4 regions of the Labrys sp. E2SS-1L genome follow, and region 1 is predicted to be linked to each of the others. Evidence: predicted binding sites of a transcription regulator. Region 1 holds the regulator's gene; each other region holds the start of a gene.
What was found. The regulator PhoB, encoded in region 1, activates phosphate uptake and scavenging genes when phosphate is short. The targets are predictions, from matches to a motif close to TGTCATNNANCTGTCAT.
Positions count from the first base shown of each region.

Region 2: the regulator PhoB is predicted to act here: its motif matches at 2,408-2,424, upstream of ACIGJE_RS12520 (acetoacetate decarboxylase).
Region 3: the regulator PhoB is predicted to act here: its motif matches at 2,333-2,349, upstream of ACIGJE_RS01915 (alkaline phosphatase).
Region 4: the regulator PhoB is predicted to act here: its motif matches at 3,531-3,547, upstream of ACIGJE_RS20590 (esterase-like activity of phytase family protein).

Region 1 covers NZ_CP172712.1:1,767,420-1,772,385, forward strand. The annotation lists gene ACIGJE_RS08105 (RNA polymerase sigma factor) at 1-1,146, shown strand, start outside; gene phoB (phosphate regulon transcriptional regulator PhoB) at 1,295-1,996, opposite strand; gene phoU (phosphate signaling complex protein PhoU) at 2,010-2,729, opposite strand; gene pstB (phosphate ABC transporter ATP-binding protein PstB) at 2,765-3,592, opposite strand; gene pstA (phosphate ABC transporter permease PstA) at 3,589-4,431, opposite strand; gene pstC (phosphate ABC transporter permease subunit PstC) at 4,443-4,966, opposite strand, start outside.
Region 2 covers NZ_CP172712.1:2,716,458-2,721,423, forward strand. The annotation lists gene ACIGJE_RS12510 (gamma-butyrobetaine hydroxylase family protein) at 1-165, shown strand, start outside; gene ACIGJE_RS12515 (patatin-like phospholipase family protein) at 181-1,344, opposite strand; gene ACIGJE_RS12520 (acetoacetate decarboxylase) at 1,474-2,217, opposite strand; gene ACIGJE_RS12525 (3-hydroxybutyrate dehydrogenase) at 2,497-3,285, shown strand; gene ACIGJE_RS12530 (L,D-transpeptidase) at 3,432-4,016, opposite strand; gene ACIGJE_RS12535 (SDR family oxidoreductase) at 4,199-4,942, opposite strand.
Region 3 covers NZ_CP172712.1:425,441-430,406, reverse strand. The annotation lists gene ACIGJE_RS01920 (hypothetical protein) at 1-247, opposite strand, end outside; gene ACIGJE_RS01915 (alkaline phosphatase) at 409-2,181, opposite strand; gene ACIGJE_RS01910 (L,D-transpeptidase family protein) at 2,688-4,238, shown strand; gene ACIGJE_RS01905 (methyltransferase domain-containing protein) at 4,429-4,966, shown strand, end outside.
Region 4 covers NZ_CP172712.1:4,405,692-4,410,657, reverse strand. The annotation lists gene ACIGJE_RS20605 (6,7-dimethyl-8-ribityllumazine synthase) at 1-204, shown strand, start outside; gene nusB (transcription antitermination factor NusB) at 201-662, shown strand; gene thiL (thiamine-phosphate kinase) at 677-1,663, shown strand; gene ACIGJE_RS20590 (esterase-like activity of phytase family protein) at 1,832-3,379, opposite strand; gene ACIGJE_RS20585 (sodium-translocating pyrophosphatase) at 3,789-4,966, shown strand, end outside.

The DNA of each region.
Region 1 (4,966 bases):
GCGGGGGCCGAGGATGCCCTGGCCGACGCCTTTGCTGCGGCCATGGAACATTGGCCGGCGGGCGGCGTGCCCGTCAATCCCGAAGCCTGGCTGCTGACCGCGGCCCGGCGCCGCCAGATCGATGCGGCCCGCCGCGCCAGGCTGCGCGGCGAAAAGGCGGACGAGGTCAGCCGCCATGTCGAGGCCCTCGCCTCGGAGCAGGGCGAGCGGCATGCCGTGCCCGATGAGCGCCTGCGCCTGATGTTCGCCTGCGCCCATCCCTCCCTCGATGCCACCGTGCGTGCGCCCCTGATCCTGCAGGTGATATTGGGGTTCGATGCCGGCGCGATCGCCAGCGCCTTCCTGGTCTCGCCCGTGGCGATGAGCCAGAGACTGGTGCGGGCCAAGGCCAAGATCAAGCAAGCCGGCATCCCCTTCCGCATCCCGGAGCCCGACGAGTTGCCCGGCCGTCTCGACGCGGTGCTGGAGGCCGTTTATGCCGTCTATGCCGAAGGCTGGGCCGATCCGGAAGGGGCTCATGCCCGCGAGCGCAATCTGTCGACGGAGGGTATCTGGCTCGGCCGGCTGCTCGCCTCGCTCCTGCCCGGCGAGCCGGAAGTGCTGGGACTGCTGGCCCTGATGCTGCACGCCGAAGCGCGGCGGGCGGCGCGCCGCGGCCAGGGCGGCGATTATATTCCGCTGGAGCAGCAGGACACCACGCTCTGGGATGCGGGACTGATCGAGGAGGCCGAGGCCTTGCTTGCCCGGGCCGGCCAGGTCCGCCAGATCGGCCGCTATCAGCTGGAAGCCGCGCTGCAATCGGCCCATGCGCATCGACGCATCTGCGCGACGACGGACTGGGCCGCGATCGTCACATTGTATGAAGCCCTGGTTCTGCTGACAGCTTCTCCAGTGGCCGCCATCAACCGGGCCGTGGCGCTCGCCCGCCTCATGGGGCCGCAGGCTGGTCTGGCTGCACTTGACGAGGTCGCCGGTGACGGACGCATCGTCGATTACCAGCCCTATTGGGCCGCGCGTGCGGACTTGCTGGTGCGGGCCGCCAGACCGGAGGAGGCCCGCAATGCCTATTTGCGGGCGATCGGCCTGGAGAGCGATCCGGCCATCCGCCGCTATCTGCAGGCACGCCTGGCGGATTTGGCGGCGTGACTGCGCGGCGAGGGAGGAGGGCGGATATCGTCGCCCACTCTTGCTCTCTACGTCGCGCAGCCCCTAACCCTCTCCCCGTAGGAGCGTGGTGAGGGCGCAACGCAGCCTTGGCGAAGCGGAGCGAGCGGGCAATGCCCACGAAACGCGCTCAGGATTGCTTGGCGAAGGTCTCGTCGAAGGAATAGCCGGCACCGCGCACGGTGCGGATCGGATCGATCTCGCGCGTGCGGTTCATCGCCTTGCGCAGGCGGCCGACATGCACGTCGACCGTGCGCTCGTCGATATAGACGTCGCGGCCCCAGACGCTGTCGAGCAACTGCTCGCGCGCGAAGACGCGTCCCGGTGCCTGCATCAGGAATTCGAGCAGGCGGAACTCGGTCGGGCCGAGGCGGATCTCGCGATTGCCGCGATGGACGCGCTTGGTCTCGCGGTCGAGGGAGATGTCGCCGGCCTTGAGCAGGGAGGCGACGTGATCGGGCTTGGCCCGGCGCAGCAGGGCACGCACGCGGGCCGAGAGCTCGGGCACGGAGAAGGGCTTGACGACATAGTCGTCGGCGCCGGTGGCCAGCCCCCGCACGCGTTCGGTTTCCTCGCCGCGCGCCGTGAGCATGATCACCGGCAGGCGCTCGGTTTCCGGGCGCATGCGAATGCGCCGGCACAATTCGATGCCGGACAGGCCCGGCAACATCCAGTCGAGCAGAACCAGGTCCGGCACGCTTTCGCGCAAGCGGATCTCGGCGTCGTCTCCGCGTGCGACACTATCCACCTCATAGCCTTCGGCTTCGAGATTGTAGCGCAGCAGCAGGGTCAGCGCTTCTTCGTCCTCGACGATCAGAACCTTGGGAGGCATGGCCTATCCCTTGTTATTTAGCCGGCACAGGAAGGTCGACGAGATCGGTGCTGTTGTCCGCCTTGGGCCGCTCTCCGGCCGGCGATTCACCGGTCACGAGATAGTGGACCGTCTCGGCGATGTTGGTGGCGTGGTCACCGATGCGCTCGATGTTCTTGGCGCAGAACAGCAGATGGGTGCAGAAGCCGATATTGCGCGGATCTTCCATCATGTAGGTCAGCAATTCGCGGAACAGCGAGGTATACATCGCATCGATCTCGCCGTCCGAGCGCCAGACCGAGAGGGCTTCCTCGACATTGCGTTGGGCGAAGGCGTCGAGCACCTGCTTGAGCTGCTCGAGTACCAGGTCGGCCATGTGGTCGAAACCGCCGAAGAGCTGGGCCGGCTGGGCGTGACTGTGGATGGCCACCACGCGCTTGGCGACATTCTTGCCGAGGTCGCCGATCCGCTCGAGGTCATTGGCCACCCGCAGGGCCGAGACGATCTCGCGCAGGTCGAGAGCCAGCGGCTGGCGCTTGGCGATGATCAGGATGGCCCTGTCCTCGACCTGGCGCTGCAACTTGTCGATCGCGGCGTCGAGATCGATCACCGCCTTGGCGCGCTGGGTGTCGCGCTTGAGCAGGGCTTCGACGCTGTCGGCTACGCTCTTCTCGGCATAGCCACCCATTTCGGCGATCATGTTGCGCAGCTCGCGCAGTTCCTGGTCGAAGGATGTAACGATATGGTCGGACATGCCGCCTCCAAATGAATTCGACGCTGGCCGAGGGATCAGCCGAAGCGGCCGGTGATGTAATCCTGCGTACGGCTGTCGTTCGGGGTGGTGAACATCTTGTTGGTCTGGCCGACTTCGATGAGGTCGCCCAGATAGAAGAAGGCCGTCACATCCGCGCAGCGCGCCGCTTGCTGCATATTGTGCGTGACGATCACGATGGTGAAGTCTCGCTTCAATTCGTCGATCAATTCCTCGATCTTGGCGGTCGAGATCGGATCGAGCGCGGAGGTCGGCTCGTCCAGCAGGACGACTTCGGGCTTCACCGCGATGGTACGGGCGATGCACAGGCGCTGCTGCTGGCCGCCGGACATGCCTAGGGCTGAAGCGTGCAGGCGGTCCTTGACCTCGTTCCACAAGGCGGCCTTGGTCAGGCACCATTCGACACGCTGGTCCATCTCCGCCTTGGAGATGGATTCATGCAGCCGCACGCCGAAGGCGATGTTGTCGTAGATCGACATCGGGAAGGGCGTGGGCTTCTGGAACACCATGCCGATGCGGGCGCGCAGCACCGCCGGGTCGATCTCCTTGCCGATGACGTTCTGGCCGTCGAGCAGCACGCGGCCCTTGGCGGTCTGCCCCGGATAGAGGTCGTACATGCGGTTGAGCACGCGCAGCAGAGTCGACTTGCCGCAGCCGGAGGGACCGATCATGGCGGTGACCTGCCGGTCGATCATGTCGAGATTGATGGCCTTGAGCGCATGCTTCTCGCCATAATAGAAGTCGAGATTCTCGACCTTGAGCTTCACGGCGGCGGCTGGATCGGCGAGGGGGCGTTCGGCAACCGCGATGGAGGCTTGGGGGGTAGCGGACATGGGAGCACTCATTTCTTGGGAGCGAGCACGAAGCGGGTCAGGATATTGAGCGCCAACACGCCGGCGGTGATGAGGAGGGCGCCGCTCCAGGCCACCGAGACGGCCTTGGGATCGGGATAGGGCGCGAGCTGGTAGATGGCAGCCGGCAAGCTGGCAAAGGCATTGCCGAGATTGAGCGACCAGTTGGAATTGCCAAAGGCCGTGAGCAGCAGCGGTGCGGTCTCGCCGGCGGCGCGGGCCAGGGCCAGCAGGATGCCGGTAACGATACCGGTGCGAGCCGAGCGCCAGGTCACGAAGGTGATGACCTTCCACATCGGCGATCCCAGGGCAAAGGCGGCTTCACGCAGGCTGATCGGCACCAGCGCCAGCATGTCCTCGGTGGTGCGCACGACCACCGGCAGGATGATGATGGCCAGCGCCACCACACCGGCCCAGCCGGAGAACCCGCCTGTCGCCACCACGATCATCTGGTAGACGAACAGGCCGATCAGGATGGACGGCGCCGAGAGCAGGATGTCGTTGATGAAGCGCACCGCATCGGCGAATTTGCTGCCGCGGCCGGCCTCGGCCAGGAAGGTGCCGGCCATGATGCCGATCGGCGCACCGATCAGGAGGGCGAGCAGTACCATGACGAGAGAGCCGACGATGGCATTGCGCAGGCCGCCATCGGCCATGTCCTTGGTGAAGAGGTCCATGGTCAGCGAGGGCAGACCCTCGCGCAGCAGCGTGAACAGGATCCAGGCCAGCGCCAGCAGGGAGATCGCGGCAAAGCTGATCGAGACGACCTTGTAGGCATAGTCGAGGGCGCGGCGGCGGGCGAGACGGGCGCTGCTTTGGGCGAGATGGGCCATGATGCTCTCCCTTACTTGGCGTTGGTGCGCACGAGCATGCGGGAGATCGCAAGCACGATGAAGGAAATCACGAAGAGCACGAAGCCCAGCTCCAGCAGCGACTGGCTGCGCAGCGAGCCGGCCGGCGCGTCCGGGAATTCGTTGGCGATGGTGGAGGCGATGGTCGCGCCCGAGGAGAACAGCGAGGCCGATATTCGGTTGGCGTTGCCGATCACGAAGGTCACCGCCATCGTCTCGCCCAAAGCGCGGCCGAAGCCGAGCATGACGGCGCCGACCAGCGCCGTGCGGCCATAGGGCACCGAGACGTTGCGGAAGACTTCATAGGTGGTGGCACCGACGCCATAGGCCGATTCCTTCAGCATGGCGGGCACCGATTCGAGGATCTCGACGAACATCGCGGTGATGAAGGGAATGATCATCAGGGCCAGGATGATGCCGGCCGTGAGCATGCCGGCGCCGTTGGTGGGGCCCTTGAACAGATAGCCGAGCACCGGCACGTGCGAGAGGACGGAGATGATCGGCGGGTAGATCGTCT
Region 2 (4,966 bases), 950 kb from region 1:
GGCAATTATGCCGTACGCATTTCCTTCGACGACATGCACAATACCGGGCTCTATACATGGACCTATCTGGCGGAACTCGGCCGGGAGAAGGAGAGCCGCTGGGCCTCCTATCTTGCCGACCTCAAGGAAAAGGGCCTGACGCGCGAAAGGCCGGGGCAGCGCTGAGCAGCCCCGCTTCCCTCAGGTTGGGTCCTCGCGATGGAGGTCGTGAATGGCCATGCCGCCCTCGGCGTCCACGGGAGGCAGCAGCCATTGGCGATGGCGCAGCGTGCGCTGGGTGTCCTCCAGCCCCATGTCCCAATGCTCGCGCATCGAGGTGCCGGAGAATTCATAGTCCTTGGCGTGGCCCTCGTAGTTCTTGTGCTGGTAGATCAGGTGCACGATGTTGACGAGGCCGAGCTTGGCGTGGCTGTCGATGAGCGCCTGTTCGTCCCGCGTCAGCAAATCCTTGGGCACGCGCTTCAGCGCATCGATCAGATGGGTCTTGATGCCGTGGATGCGCCGGAAATTGTCGGTGTTCTGGCGCGTCCGGCTCGAATACATGATGTCCTTGTGGCGCGACAGTACGTCCGGCATGCTGCGGGGCAGGGTGCCGCGGGCGCTGAAGAGATCGACCTGGAACACCAGCGAGCTGCGCTCCTCCTCCTGATCGAGCAGATATTGCAGCGGTGTGTTGGAGACGATGCCGCCGTCCCAATAATATTCACCCTCGATGCGGATGGCGGGAAAGGCTGGCGGCAGGGCGCCCGAGGCCATGATGTGCTCGGGGCCGATGCGGACCTCGTCCGTGTCGAAATAGACGAAATTGCCGGTGCGCACATTGACGGCGCCGACGCTCAGGCGCTTGCGGCCATCGTTGAGGATGTCGAAGTCGACAACCTCTTCCAGCGTCCGCTTCAGGTCCGAGGTGTCGTAGAAGCTGGTGGCCCCTTCAGCGCCCGGAAGCTCCAGCCAGGGATTGGGCAGGCGTGGCTTGAAGAAGCCGGGCTGGCCCTGTGACATGGTGATCCAGGAGCTGGTGCGGTTGCGGATGTCGCGGAACAGATCGCCTTCCGGCGTATAGGCCCAGATCTTGCGGCCGGAGATCGTCTGCCAGAACTGCTCCAGCCGCTGCAGCCGGTGGCGTGGCTCGTTGCCGGCGATGATGGAGGCGTTGATAGCGCCGATGGACACACCCGAAAGCCAATTCGGTTCGCAGCCGGCATTGGCCAGCGCCTCGTAGACGCCGGCCTGGTAGGCACCAAGCGCGCCGCCGCCCTGGAACACCAGGGCGATGCGATCATATTGTGCCGAGATCTCCTCGATGGTGGCGCGCGCGGCCTTGTCTCTATTGCGTTCGAGCACGGTGGAAACTCCGGTCAGGCATGGCGTTTTGCGATTTGGTGGAATCACCAAGAATCGCAAAGACGCGTTGAACCAAAGACTTAGAGTAAAAAAGCGTTCACGCTTGAACGCGCTTTGCTCTAGGCGGGGTCAGCGGGCGGCGAGATAGTCGTGCACCACCTCGCCGAGCCCGAGCGTGAGGTCGGCGACGAAATGCACGGCCGAGACGACCTCCAGCACCGGCAGGCGGCTGACATCGGCCATGACATGGGCGTGCAGTTCCAGCGCGGCCGGGGCCGTCCAGGCTTCCTTGAGCGTCACGTCGGTGAGGTGATAGCGCACGAGTTCGCAGATCCGCGGCGACCCGTCGACATGCGGGATGATCTTGATGAGGAAGTTGGGCGCGCCGAGCGAGTCCAGCACGGCCTGCCGGTCGGCGAGGCGATGCTTGTAGCCCATGGTCCCGGTGGCGCAGAGCACGCTGCCGTAATGAAGCGTGCCGACGATGACTTCGCCCTCATGCACGATCTTGGGTGTCGCCAGCTTCTTGGGAAAGCCCCACAATTCGCGGCCACCGGCGATGGGGGCATCGTCGTCCAGATACATCGAATGGACATAGGCGCCGTGCTGGCCCTTGAATCGCACCGGAATGACCTGCCCGGTCTCGGTGTAATCGCCGAAGCCGGTCGAATCGGGCATGCGGATGAATTCGTATTTCACCAGCGGCTCGTCGATCTCGAGCGGGGCGGGCACCGCCGCTTCCAGCGCCTCGCGCGTCGTGCGGTAGGTGATGATGATGTATTCGCGGTCGAAGAAGCGGTAGGGGCCAGGCGGGAAGGAGGGATTGGTCAGCGGCATCGCATAGGCGCGCTTGACGACTTCGGCTTGATCCACGGGATGTCCTTCATGAAAAGCGGGGAGGATCTCGGCCTATGTTGCATGGCAGCATGACAGGTCCATGTCCGCTGGAGCAAAGCGCGTTCATGCCTGAACGCCTGTTCGCCCCCACTCATCGTCCCCGAGCGTCTTTGCGATTCTGGGTGATCCCGTCTCGTTGCAAGGCGCTCTGGGAGCCGAAGGCCGGTGTAATAAGGGCGACATCTGGCCATGCCAGCTTCCGGGCCGGCGGTCCTGTCCGCCGCACCTTCCCACCTCCTGCCTGACGAGATGAACATGGCCCAACTCTCCTCCCGCAATGCCCTGGTCACCGGCTCGACCAGCGGCATCGGCCTCGCTGTTGCCCGAGCCCTGGCGGCCGAAGGGGCCAACGTCACCATCAACGGTTTCGGCGACGCCGATGCCATCGAGCGCGAACGGGCCGGCATCGAAAAGGATTTTGGCGTGAAGTGCCGCTACAGCGGCGCGAACATGATGGTTGGGGCCGAGATCACCGCCATGATCCACGAGGCCGAGGAGGCTTTCGGCACTCTGGACATCCTGGTCAACAATGCGGGCATCCAGCACGTCGCCCCGATCGACGAGTTTCCGGACGACAAGTGGGAAGCCATCACCCGCATCAACCTGATCGCTTCCTTCTATGCCATCAAGGCAGCGCTTCCCGGCATGAAGCAGCGCAGATGGGGCCGCATCCTCAATACGTCTTCGGCGCATGCGCTCGTGGCCTCGCCGTTCAAGTCTGCCTATGTCGCCGCCAAGCACGGCGTTACCGGCCTGATCAAGACGGTGGCCCTCGAGGTTGCCGAGCACGGCATCACGGCCAATGCCATCGCGCCCGGCTATGTCTGGACGCCGCTGGTGGAAAAGCAGATTCCCGATACGATGAAAGCGCGCGGACTGACCGAGGAACAGGTCAAGCACGATGTGCTGCTGGCGGCGCAGCCGACCAAGGAGTTCGTCACGGTCGACGAAATCGCGGCCGTCGCGGTTTTCCTGTGCAGTGATGCCGCCAGGCAGATCACCGGCACCACCCTGCCGGTCGACGGGGGCTGGACGGCGCAATGATGCGAGATCATCCCGTGCGAATGCGGCCCGCAGTGACACTTCGCAGACGGGGGACCGCAGGACAAGAAAGGCGCTCTATTCGAAGCGCGGTCCCGGATCTGTGCCGCATCACTGCGTGATGCAGCGCGTCCGGGATGAGACGTGCCTCAGCCGCGGACGACCACGACCCGGGTGCCGACCTTCACGCGGTCATAGAGGTCGGTGACGTCGTCGTTGGTCATGCGGATGCAGCCCGACGAGACCGCTTGGCCGATGGTCTGCGGCTCATTGGAGCCGTGGATGCGGTAAAGGGTCGAGCCCAGATACATCGCACGCGCTCCGAGCGGATTCTGGATGCCGCCCTCCATATAGGCGGGCAGGTCCGGCCGGCGCTTGCGCATCTGCGGCGGCGGGGTCCAGCCCGGCCACTCGGCCTTGCGCGAGATGCGATGCACGCCACCCCATTCGAAGCCCCGGCGGCCGACACCGACGCCGTAGCGCAGGGCGGTGCCGTCGTCGAGCACGAGATAAAGTCGGCGTTCCTGCGAATTGATCACGATGGTGCCGGGCCTCTCGCGGCCGCTATAGGTCACGACCTCGCGCGGAATCGGCGAGACGGCGGCAACCGCGCCGGCATTGGCTGGCTGGCGCGAGGTGCCGAACAATTTCTCGAAAATACTGGCGGCGTTGGCCGAGCTTGAGGCAATGCCCAAGCTCGACACCAAGACCAGGCCGGTCAAAAGACGACGCATGTTGAAGCCCCGAATGGTTTGATCGAAATTCTTCGATCCCCCTTGAATGAACAAAGCCTCGATCTTCGGATTCTTCAACTGGTAGACGACTGTCAGTCGCTAGTCTTCACGCGAAAATCAAAGCCTGTGTCCTCTCAACAACACTTGGCTGAAGCACGCTGTGCGTATTGACACCAGGCATCTCAAGCATTGGTGCCGCCATCGATGGTATAGGTGCCGCCCGTGGCGTATTGCGCTTCCGGACTTGCCAGCCAGGCGACCAGGCCGGCGATCTGCCCGGGCTCGCCATATTTGGGGATCGCCATCGCTGCCCGGGCCTGATCGGCGCGTTCGGTGGTGGCAGGGTTCATGTCGGTATCGGTCGGGCCGGGATGGACGATGTTGACGGTGATGCCGCGCGGGCCGAGATCCCGGGCCATGGCCTGGCTGAGACCGGTCAGGGCCGCCTTGCTCATGACGTAGAGGCCGATGCCGGCGCGCCCGACCCGGCCGACCAGATTGGAGCCGATGGAGACGATGCGTCCGCCTTCCCCCATATGGGCGGCGGCCGCCTGGGAGGCGACGAAGGCGCCGCGCAGATTGGCGGCGATGATGCGGTCGAAATCTTCGAGGGTGACCTGTTCCACCGTGCCGCCGATGAAGATGCCGGCATTGTTGACGAGGATGTCGAGCCGGCCGAAAGTGGCGGCGGCCTGGTCCACGGCGCCCCGCACGGCTCCGGCGTCGGCGCTGTCGGCCTGGAGCACCAGGGCGCGCTGGCCGCTCGCCCGGATTCGACCAGCAACGACCTCGGCACTGTCGGCGCGACTGGCATAGGTGATCGCGACATCGGCGCCCAATTCCGCCAAGCGCACAGCGATGGCAGCGCCAATCCCGCGGCTTCCTCCGGTCACGATGGCTGCCTTGCCCGACAGGGTCTTGATCATGGTCGCCTCCTTGGTAAGATATTC
Region 3 (4,966 bases), 1.3 Mb from region 1:
TCGGGATTTCGGTGAGCACGAAGAAGGTGGCTTCCGCCTTGAGGGGCGGTGCCATGAAGCCGCTCATCACCACGTCCTTGCCGTCGAGTTCCCTGACCTTGGCCGAGAACTCCAGGCCCAGCACGCTGATCTTGCCATAGAGTTCGGGGAAGCCGAGCGTTGCCGGGGCCGCGAGGGCCGGCGGCGCCAGGAGAAGAGGCGAAAGCCCGAGCAAAGTGAGGATCTGGCGGCGGGGCAGGGTTGTCATGGCATATGTCTCACACCGGCGGGGGACAGCTCTGCTCCTGGGATCGCAGGCGTCTCGCCTGCTCTTTCCCGTAAGGTCACCGGTTCCAAGAGCAGGCGAGACGCCTGCGATCCCAGGAAAGATGTCTTCCGGGCGGCGTGCCGCCCGGAGAAGGTCGTTACTTACTGCATCTGCGCTTTCTGGGCGCCGGAAGCGCCGAGCGCGAAGGCATCGGCCAGGACGCGGTAGACGTCGCTTTCTTCCAGATAGCCCTTGAAGCCCTCGGCACCCGGGCCGGTAGCCTGCAGCACGACGTCGTCGACGGCGTGGGCGGTGCTGTCGTTGTTGCGTGGGATGTTGCCCTGGACGAAGACGGCGCCGGGCACGTCCTTGTAGGCGGGATTGGCGACATATTCCTTCTTCTCGTTCTGGATGGCCGGCTCATAGGGGCCGTCCAGCTTCGGGCTGAAGGTTTCGTAGTGGTCGGGATAGTTTCCGTAGACGACCGCCAGGCGCTTGCTGGGATCGATCTTGTCGGGATAGCCGTCGCCGTCCTTGTCCTCGTAATTGGTGAAGCCGGCCTCGGCATAGATGCCGACCTTTTCGCGCATGTCGGTGCCGGGCTTGCTGTCGTCGATGGTGCCGATCACCGACATGGAATGGGTGTGGTCGCCCGTGACGACGATCAGCGTATCGGGATGGGTCTTGGCGAATTCGCGCGCCACGCCGACGGCCTTGTCGAATTCGATGGTCTCATAGAGCGAGCGCTCGCCGTCCTGGGCATGCGACATCTTGTCGACCGAGGCGGCTTCCACCATCAGGAAGAAGCCTTCCGGATTCTTGGAAAGCTGGTCGAGGGCCGACTGGGTCATGTCGACCAGGCCGGGCTGGTTGGGGAACTTGCCCACCGTACCCTTCTTGAGCAGGTTGCGGTCGAGTGCCACATCCATGTTGCCCGTGTGGAACAGGCCGAGGATCTTGCCGGTATTGGTGCCGGAGGCGGCAGCGAGGCTGTCCTTGTCGGTGGCCAGCGTGTAGCCGGCATCCTTGAAGAGCTGGATATAGTCCTTGTCGTCCTTGCGCTTGGAGCCGGTGGTCGACTTCGGCAGGAAATAGGCCGAGCCGCCGCCCAGGATGATTTCGGGCTTCACGTCGTAGAACATGCCGACGATCTCGGCCTTGTCGGCGCGCTTGCGGGTATGGGAAACCACGGCCGCCGGGGTGGCGTCCTCGATCTCGGCGGTGGAGACCACGCCGATGGACTTCTTGCCGGTGCGGCGCAGCGCCTCGGCGATGGTCTCGACGCGCGGATCGTCAAGGCTGGCGGGCGTGCGATCGGCATAGACGCCGAGAGCGTTCACCGCCGTCTTGTGACCGGTCATGTAGGCCGACATCGTGTTGGCGCTGTCGGTGGCAATGGCATCCGTCGACGAAGTGCCGATGAAGGCCATGTGGTCGAGATCGTCCATGGCGAGGCGGCCATTGGCCTTGCCCTCGGTCATGCCCTTGGACATGATGCGAGCGCCGGTGCGGTTGGCGACCGTCAGGCCGTCACCCAGCAGGAAGATGATGTTCTTGGCCTTGGGCGTGGCGGCAGTGCCGAAGACGTCCCAGGTCACGCTGCGGCTCTGGCCGCCGGCCGAAACCTCGACCTTGTAGCTGCCGGGCACGCTGAGGGTGAGGCCGCGCAGCAGCACTGCCGAGCCGAGATCCTTGTCGTCCTTGCCCTTTTCGGAGGCGACGAACTCGACGTCCTTGCCGAACACACCCTTGTAGTCCTGCCCGTTGACGGTGACGCGCACATCCTCCGGCTTCACGGTGCCGGCGAACTCGGCCTTGAAGTCGAAGGGCGAGCCGGCCAGGATAGTGGCGCGGTCGAGCGGATAGATGCCCGCGGCCTGGCTGGGACCGATCAGCATGGTGGTGACCGCAAGAGCGGCGAGGAGCGTGCGCATGGCAATCCTTTCGCGATGCGAGCAGACTTTGTCGCCGAAGCGTCTTGCGGTGTGGCCAAGCAGCCGTACTTGCAAGGACGCGTCCAAACAAAGAGCTTGAGGAGAACGCGTTCCCCCTGAACGCGCTTTGCGCTAGGGATAGCCAGCGCGTGCGACAGGTCCATGACAGCGAGCAGGTTCAGGATCAGGCCGCTCCGCATGCAGTATAGAGGATGGATCGATCGGCACCGGGAGCGACGAAGACTCCATGTCGCATCCCGCTGTCCTGTCCGATCCGGGGTTTTGTCGTGGCCGATGCTTGTCGAGCCACGAGGAAGTCTATAGGGTCCCCGGCCAGTTTCCGGTGGAAGGCCTCTATCGGCAGGGCGTGGAATCAGGCATTGTGCCGTTAAGAGTCCGTTCACGCTGTTGCGTAACCACGATCGGCCCATGACTTGCGGCGAGTGGTCGTTGACTGTAAATGTCCCTTAGTCTGTATTGCTGACTTTGCACGGGTTCACTGGTTCATGACCGCTCACTTCAAGTTGATGCGCAAGATTGCAATGGCCGTGCCGGTCCTTTTGCTGGCAGCGGCCTGTTCCAATCAGAATGGCGCAAGTGTTCGTTCGACTAGCCCGGTGCCGCAGGCCCTGATTGCCGAAATGCAGGCCAAGGGCATGGCGCGTTCCGCGCCCATCCTGGTGCGCATCTACAAGAAGGAGTCCGAGCTCGAGCTCTGGAAGCAGACCTCGAGCGGACGTTATGCCCTGCTCAAGAGCTATCCGGTCTGCCGCTGGTCCGGCCAGCTCGGTCCGAAGAAGAGCGAGGGTGACCGCCAGGTGCCCGAAGGCTTCTATGCGGTGAGCATGAGCAGCCTCAATCCGAATTCGCAATATTACCTGTCCTTCGACATAGGCTACCCCAACAGCTTCGATCGCCAGCTCGGCCGGGCTGGCGGCAACATCATGGTGCACGGCTCCTGCTCTTCGCGCGGCTGCTTCGCCATGACCGACAAGCAGGTGGCCGAGATCTATGCCGTGGCGCGCGAGGCGCTGCAGGGCGGCCAGGCTTCGTTCCAGGTGCAGTCGCTGCCCTTCCGCATGACGCCCGAGAACATGGCTCGGAATCGCCGCAACCCCAATATCGGCTTCTGGCAGAACCTCAAGGAAGGCACCGACAACTTCGAGGTCACCAAGCAGACGGTCAAGGTCGATGTCTGCAAGGGCCGCTATGTCTTCAACGGCAATGGCGGTACAGATTGCGGGATCGCTCCCGCCAGCCAGAATGTGGCAGCCGCCGTCTACGAGAAGCGGCGCGGCGACGATGCCAAGGTGACTGCGCTGGTTGCCTCCGGCACCAAGGCCGTCAACTATATCTATCAGGATGGCGGTTCCAATCCGGTGTTTACCGCGCGTGCCGTCGACCAGTCGGCGGTGCCTGGCAAGGACCGGCCCTTCAGCTATTCGCGCGTCGACGTGACCGAGGTCGCCCTCAACGACGCGGGTGCTCCGGCCACGGAAGCGGATGCGAATGCCGCTCATCGCGTGACCTATGCAGCAGCCGAAAGCCTGCTCTATTCGGAAGCCGCCGTGGCTCGCAAGCCGATCAAGGGCGTGGCCGACCCGAAGGCTGTCGCCAAGCGCCAGGAAGCCGTCTATGCCCGGCTGATGGGTAGCAAGTTCCAGGCTCCGATGCCGCAGAAGCCGCTGGCGATGACGGTGGCCGCGGCGCCTGTGTCGTCCAGTGCTCCGGCAAGCCAGCTGGTGGCCTCGGCGGCACCGGAAGGCCAGCCCTTCTATGCACGCTGGCTGGGCTTCGCGCCGACCGAGCAGCCGGCTTCCCCGGTTACGGCGATCAAGGTCGACCCGATCCAGACCGGCACGGTGCCTGACACCAAGCCCAAGCAGGGCAAGGCAAAGACGCTGACGCCGGGCAAGCCGATGATGGCCGCGACGGCGCTGCCGGCCGCCCAGATGGCCGAGCTGCCGCCCGCGATCACCAATCCGCCGACCGAGCAGCCTTTCTACAAGCGTTGGCTGGGCCTGGGCGGCGAGCAGGGCGCCACGGCGACCAACTGACCTGATCTTTCTTGATCGATTGATCCGTGAGCCCTTTCCCGGCATGGGAGAGGGCTCATTCATTGGGCGTGACGAGATCCGATGGCTGATCGTCGTGCCCATATCCAGGCTTCGGCCTCACCTCGGGTGACAGGCAGTCTCCAACTGTTGCAAAATCAATCTCGCCGCCACCGTCTGGATCCTTGATGCCATGTCGCTCGATGTCGTCGATCTCCGCGACTTCTACTCGACCAATCTGGGCATCGTGGCCGGCCGCCTGATTGCCACCAAGATCCGGGCGCGCTGGAGCGACCTTCGCGGCCAGCGCGTTGCCGGCATCGGCTTTGCCGCACCCTATCTCACCATGTTTCGCGAAGAGGCCGAGCGCGTCGTCTCCTTCAATCCGGCGACGCAGGGCGTGCTGGAATGGCCCGAAAACGGCCCGCTTGCCGCTGCTCTGGTCGAGGAGACCGAATTGCCCCTGGCGGATGGCTGCCTCGACCGGGTACTGGCCATCCATCTGCTCGAGGAGGCCGATTCCGCTCTCGACACGCTGCGCGAGATCTGGCGGGTGCTGGCGCCCGGCGGTACGGTGATGCTGGTGGCACCCAACCGGCGCGGGGTCTGGGCCCGCTCCGATGCCACGCCCTTCGGCAATGGCCGGCCTTTCTCGCGCCCGCAATTGACCCGCTTGCTGCGCGATGCGCTGTTCTCGCCGGTGAACTGGACGGAAGCCCTCTATCTGCCGC
Region 4 (4,966 bases), 2.6 Mb from region 1:
GTCGCCGGCGAGAGTTCGCGCGCCCTGATGGACATCTCGGTGCAGCGCGCCTTGCCGCTCGGCAACGGCATCCTCACCGTCGAGAATGACGAGCAGGCCCGGGTTCGCGCCAGCATTTCGGAAATGAATAAGGGTGGCGGCGCCGCCGATGCCGCCCTGCACATGGTTGCCCTGAAACGTCGCCTGCATGGGGTCGAGGCATGAGCCGCGCCCAGAAACGTTCTGCTGCCCGCCTTGCCAGCGTGCAGGCGCTCTACCAGATGGACATCCGCGGCACCAATGTCGTCGAGGTGCTGGCCGAATTCGAGAACCACTGGATCGGCCAGGAGATCGACGGCGTGGAATATTCGCCGGCCGAAGAGAGCTTCTTCCGCGACATCGTCGGCGGGGTCGTGCGCGAGCAGCGCAGCATCGATCCCAAGGTCGACCAGGCGCTGGCCGATGGCTGGCCGCTCAAGAGGGTGGATGCCATCCTGCGCGCCATCCTGCGTGCCGGCGTCTATGAATTGCTGCATCGCAAGGACATCCCGCCGAAGGTGACGATCTCCGAATATGTCAGCGTCGCGCATGCCTTCCTCGATCGCGAGGAGGCCGGCATGGTCAACGCCGTGCTCGACAAGATCGCCAAGGCCGAACGCAACGACCATCTCCAGGCTTCCTGAGCATCAGTCCTCGCATGGCGCGGCTCACCGAAGACCAGTTGATCAGCCGCTTCTTCGCCCCGCTCGCGGCCCATCCCGGTGCGCGCGGGCTGACGGACGACGCTGCGACGCTGAGTGTGCCGCCTGGCGAGCATCTGGTGGTCACCACCGATGCGCTTGTCGCCGACATTCATTTCCTCGCCGACGATGATCCCGATCTCATCGCGCGCAAGGCCTTGCGCGTGAACCTGTCCGACCTTGCCGCCAAGGGCGCGCGGCCGCATGCCTATACGCTCTGCCTTGCCCTGCCGCCGGGTTGGCGTGAGGACTGGCTGCAGCGCTTCGCCGAGGGCCTGGCGGTCGACGGCAAGGAATTCGCCTTTGCTCTGCTGGGCGGCGATACGGTCAAGACCACGGGGCCGTTGACGATCGCCGTCAACGCCTTCGGCCTGGTGCCCTCCGATCGCATTCCGCGCCGCGACGGCGCGCAGCCTCGCGACATCCTCTATGTCAGCGGATCCATCGGCGACGGAGCTCTGGGTCTGCTGGCACGTCGCGGCGCGGCTGCCTTGGTCGGGCTTGCAGAGGTGGAGCGCGATCACCTGGCCAGGCGCTACCTCCTGCCACAGCCGCGCACGGCGCTGGCGCCGGCGGTGCTCGCCCACGCCTCGGCCTCGATGGATATTTCCGATGGCCTCGTCGGCGATCTCGCCAAGCTGCTGAGGGCTTCCGGTGCGTCGGCCGATGTCGAACGCGATGCCGTGCCGCTTTCGCCAGCCGCGCAGGCAGCCTGCAAGCTTGACGCGACGTTGCTGGAAACGGCCCTAACGGGAGGGGACGACTACGAGATCCTCTGCGCCGTGCCTTCCGGGCAACGCGCCGCTTTCGAAGCGGCAGCGCGGAAGTCCGGGGTACCAGTCAGCCCGATCGGCGTGGTGACATCGGGTCATCATGTTCCGAGATGGTTCGACAGTGAGGGCAACGACGTCCGGTTCGCCCGAGGCAGTTTCAGTCATTTTTGAGGGGCTGTCCCTCTCCCGATTCGGGAGAGGGAGCCGCAGGCGTTGTGTTCCGCCTTGTTGTCGTGCGCTTCGCCCGACCGTTATCAACCGCGACGCCGATGCTCCCCTCTCCCAGGTTCGGAGAGGGGTCGGGGGTGAGGGCAACTACCCCCACTCTCATCGATGCCCTTATTTCCCTGCCAAGGCCTTGGCCAGATCTTCCGGCAGGGTCAGGCGATAGGCCAGCACCAGCGTGTCGTTGGTGAGGCCGGCGTCGTAGCTCTGACCCTTCATCACGCCTTTCCTGGTGAGGAAGTCATTGTCGTTGCCGACGAACAGGAAGGCATCGTTTGGCGCAGCCGGGTCGAGGGCGGGCACCAGCGTCATGGCTTCCCATTTTTCCGACAGGGTGAGATCGTTGGACTTGGCATTGTCGATGTTGAGGCCGAACTTGCCGAGCTGGGTGGCGTTCAACAGGTTGACCAGCACCTGGGAGCGGGCCGGGGTGATGGCGGGATCGAGGACATTGCGGTCGTCCTTGGCGGGCGCGATCGGCTTGGTGCCGGTTTCATAGTCCGTGCCGGCCAGATTGGTGGCGCCGCTGGTGTCGACCACCAGGATGGCCTTGAACATCTCCGGATTCTTGCAGTCGCAGCCATGGCCGGCGCCGTCGCGGGCGAGCAGAAGGAAGCGGTGGTCGTCGAGCGCCACCATCTCGCTTTGTGCGGCCGTGCTGTCGATCTTGCCGTCGCCTTTCTTGGAATAGACCGGCAGTTCGATCGCGTAGACGGCCTTGGGGGTCTTGGGCAGCGGGTCCGAGGCGACGTCATAGACGTAGATCCGCGTGGTGGCACGGTTCGCCTGGTTCTTGCCGGCCGAGCTGTCCTGCAGCGCACCGCTTTGCAGCACGGCGTAGAGGGTCTTGCCATCCGGCGTCAGCGAGATCGCTTCCAGGCCCTGATTGTTGCGCCGGCCGGTGTCGGGCGCTTCCATCGAGGTGAAGTTGATCTTGCCCTTCTTGGTGGGAACCAGGGCCGGGCCGGGCGGGATGAGGCCCTTCAGCTTGCCGTCCGGTCCGAACAGATAGACGGCGGCAGCATATTCATCGCCGACATAGAAGCTGCCATCGGAACGATAGGCGATCGACTCGGCGTCGAAGGAGAGGGAGCCGGCGCCAAGCGCTCCGGCCGGCGGTACGGGCAGGGTATAGCCGTTCATTTCGACGGTGTTGTCGGCGGGATCGGCCCCCGTCGTCGGCTTGCCGTCGAGGCCGGTGAGGAAGACGCCCTTGCCGTCGAGCGGCTTCAGTTCGATCTGCGACTGCGAGGTGACGGCGGTAGGCAGGGCAGGGCCGGAATAGGGCGTGAAGGCGAAGTCGAAGGCGAGGACGCGGCCCTGATAGTCAAAGAACAGGCCCTTGTCGGGATTGTTGTAGCCGCGGTCCGGCAGGGAGCGGAGCTGGCCCTTATAGCCGGTGGCGGTCTTGCTCCAGCTCTTGGGATCGATCGCCATGGAGGAGAAGGAGCCGAGCGTGTCGCCCTTTTCGTCCTTGAGGTCGGCACTCAGCCGGCCGACGCCGACCAGGCCATGATTGACGAAGCTGCCGCCGGCGAAATCGATCTTCTCTTCGCCCGGGGCGGAAGAAACGAAGGGCTCCTTGATGGCAAGGGGCTCGGCCATTGCCAGCGTCGGCAGAACCGGGAGGGTGGTGAGAAGGATGGTGCGAAGAAGGCGCATGGAAATCTCGCTCGGTGGCCAGAACACAGACGCGCCTCAGCGAAAACGCGTCTTTGCTCCCGGTCATTGTTGTTTCGACGTGTCTTCGCAATTTTCAGCAATATGGCCGAATTGCGAAACGCTTCAGCGTGGACTTCCTTGGCAAGAGCCGATGACAGAGGCGTGACAGTTTTCCGGCGGGTGACGCACCAAGAGGATCTTCGAAAGAACTTGCCGCGAACGCACGGCGTCGGTTGCGCTGCCCGTATGATTTTGGCAGCATCGCGGCAATCCGGACAATCAGACGGCTCCGGTGGGAGGATTCGCCGCACCTGCAATATCCTGACCTTCGATACGAAGGGCAGGGGTCGTTCGTTCGTGCGATTTGTTCAGTGGCTTGTGCGAGTAAAGAACAAGGAACATTTAGTCCATGCTTTCTCTGTGGGTCATTATTGCGTGCGGGGCGCTTTCCCTCGTTTACGGAATCTGGGCATTCCAGTCGGTGATGGCGCAGCCCGCCGGCAACGCCCGGATGCAGGAAATCGCCGGTTTCGTGCGTGAAGGCGCACAGGCTTACCTCAGGCGCCAATACGTCACCATTTCCGGCGTCGGCATCATCATCTTCGCGCTGGTCGCTTATTTCCTCTCGATCCCGAGCGCCATCGGCTTTCTGATCGGCGCAGTGCTTTCGGGCCTTGCCGGCTTCATCGGCATGAACATGTCGGTGAGAGCCAATGTCCGCACGGCACAAGCTGCGATGAACTCGCTGGGGCAGGGGCTCGAAGTCGCCTTCAAGGCCGGTGCTGTCACCGGCATGCTGGTGGCCGGTCTCGCTTTGCTTGGCGTCGCCGTCTACTACTATGTGCTGACCGGCCCGATGCAGCTCTCCTTCGCCGATCCCAAGCAGGCGCGCGAGATCATCGATTCGCTGGTGGCTCTGGGCTTCGGCGCCTCGCTGATCTCGATCTTCGCCCGTCTGGGCGGCGGCATCTTCACCAAGGGCGCCGACGTCGGCGGTGATCTCGTCGGCAAGGTCGAGGCCGGCATTCCCGAGGACGACCCACGCAACCCTGCCACCATCGCCGACAATGTCGGCGACAATGTCGGTGACTGCGCCGGCATGGCCGCCGACCTGTTCGAGACCTACGCGGTCACCGTGGTCGCCACCATGGTGCTCGCGGCGATCCTGTTCGCCGGAACGCCGGTGCTCTCCAACGTGCTGCTCTATCCGCTCGGCATCGGCGCGGCGTGCATCGTCACCTCGATCGTCGGCACCTTCTTCGTCAAGCTCGGCGCCAACCAGTCGATCATGGGCGCGCTCTACAAGGGCTTCATCGCTTCGGCCGTGCTTTCGGTGGCGGGCCTGGCCGTCGCCACGCATTTCCTGATCGGCTGGGGCTCGATCGGCACCATTGGCGGCCATGACGTCACCGGCACCTCCCTGTTCGCCTGCGGCATTGTCGGCCTGGTGGTGACCGGCCTGATCGTCTGGATCACCGAGTACTATACGGGCATCGGCTACCGGCCGGTGCGCGAGATCTCGCAGGCTTCCGTCACCGGTCACGGCACCAACGTCATCCAGGGCCTCGCGGTCTCGCTGGAAGCGAC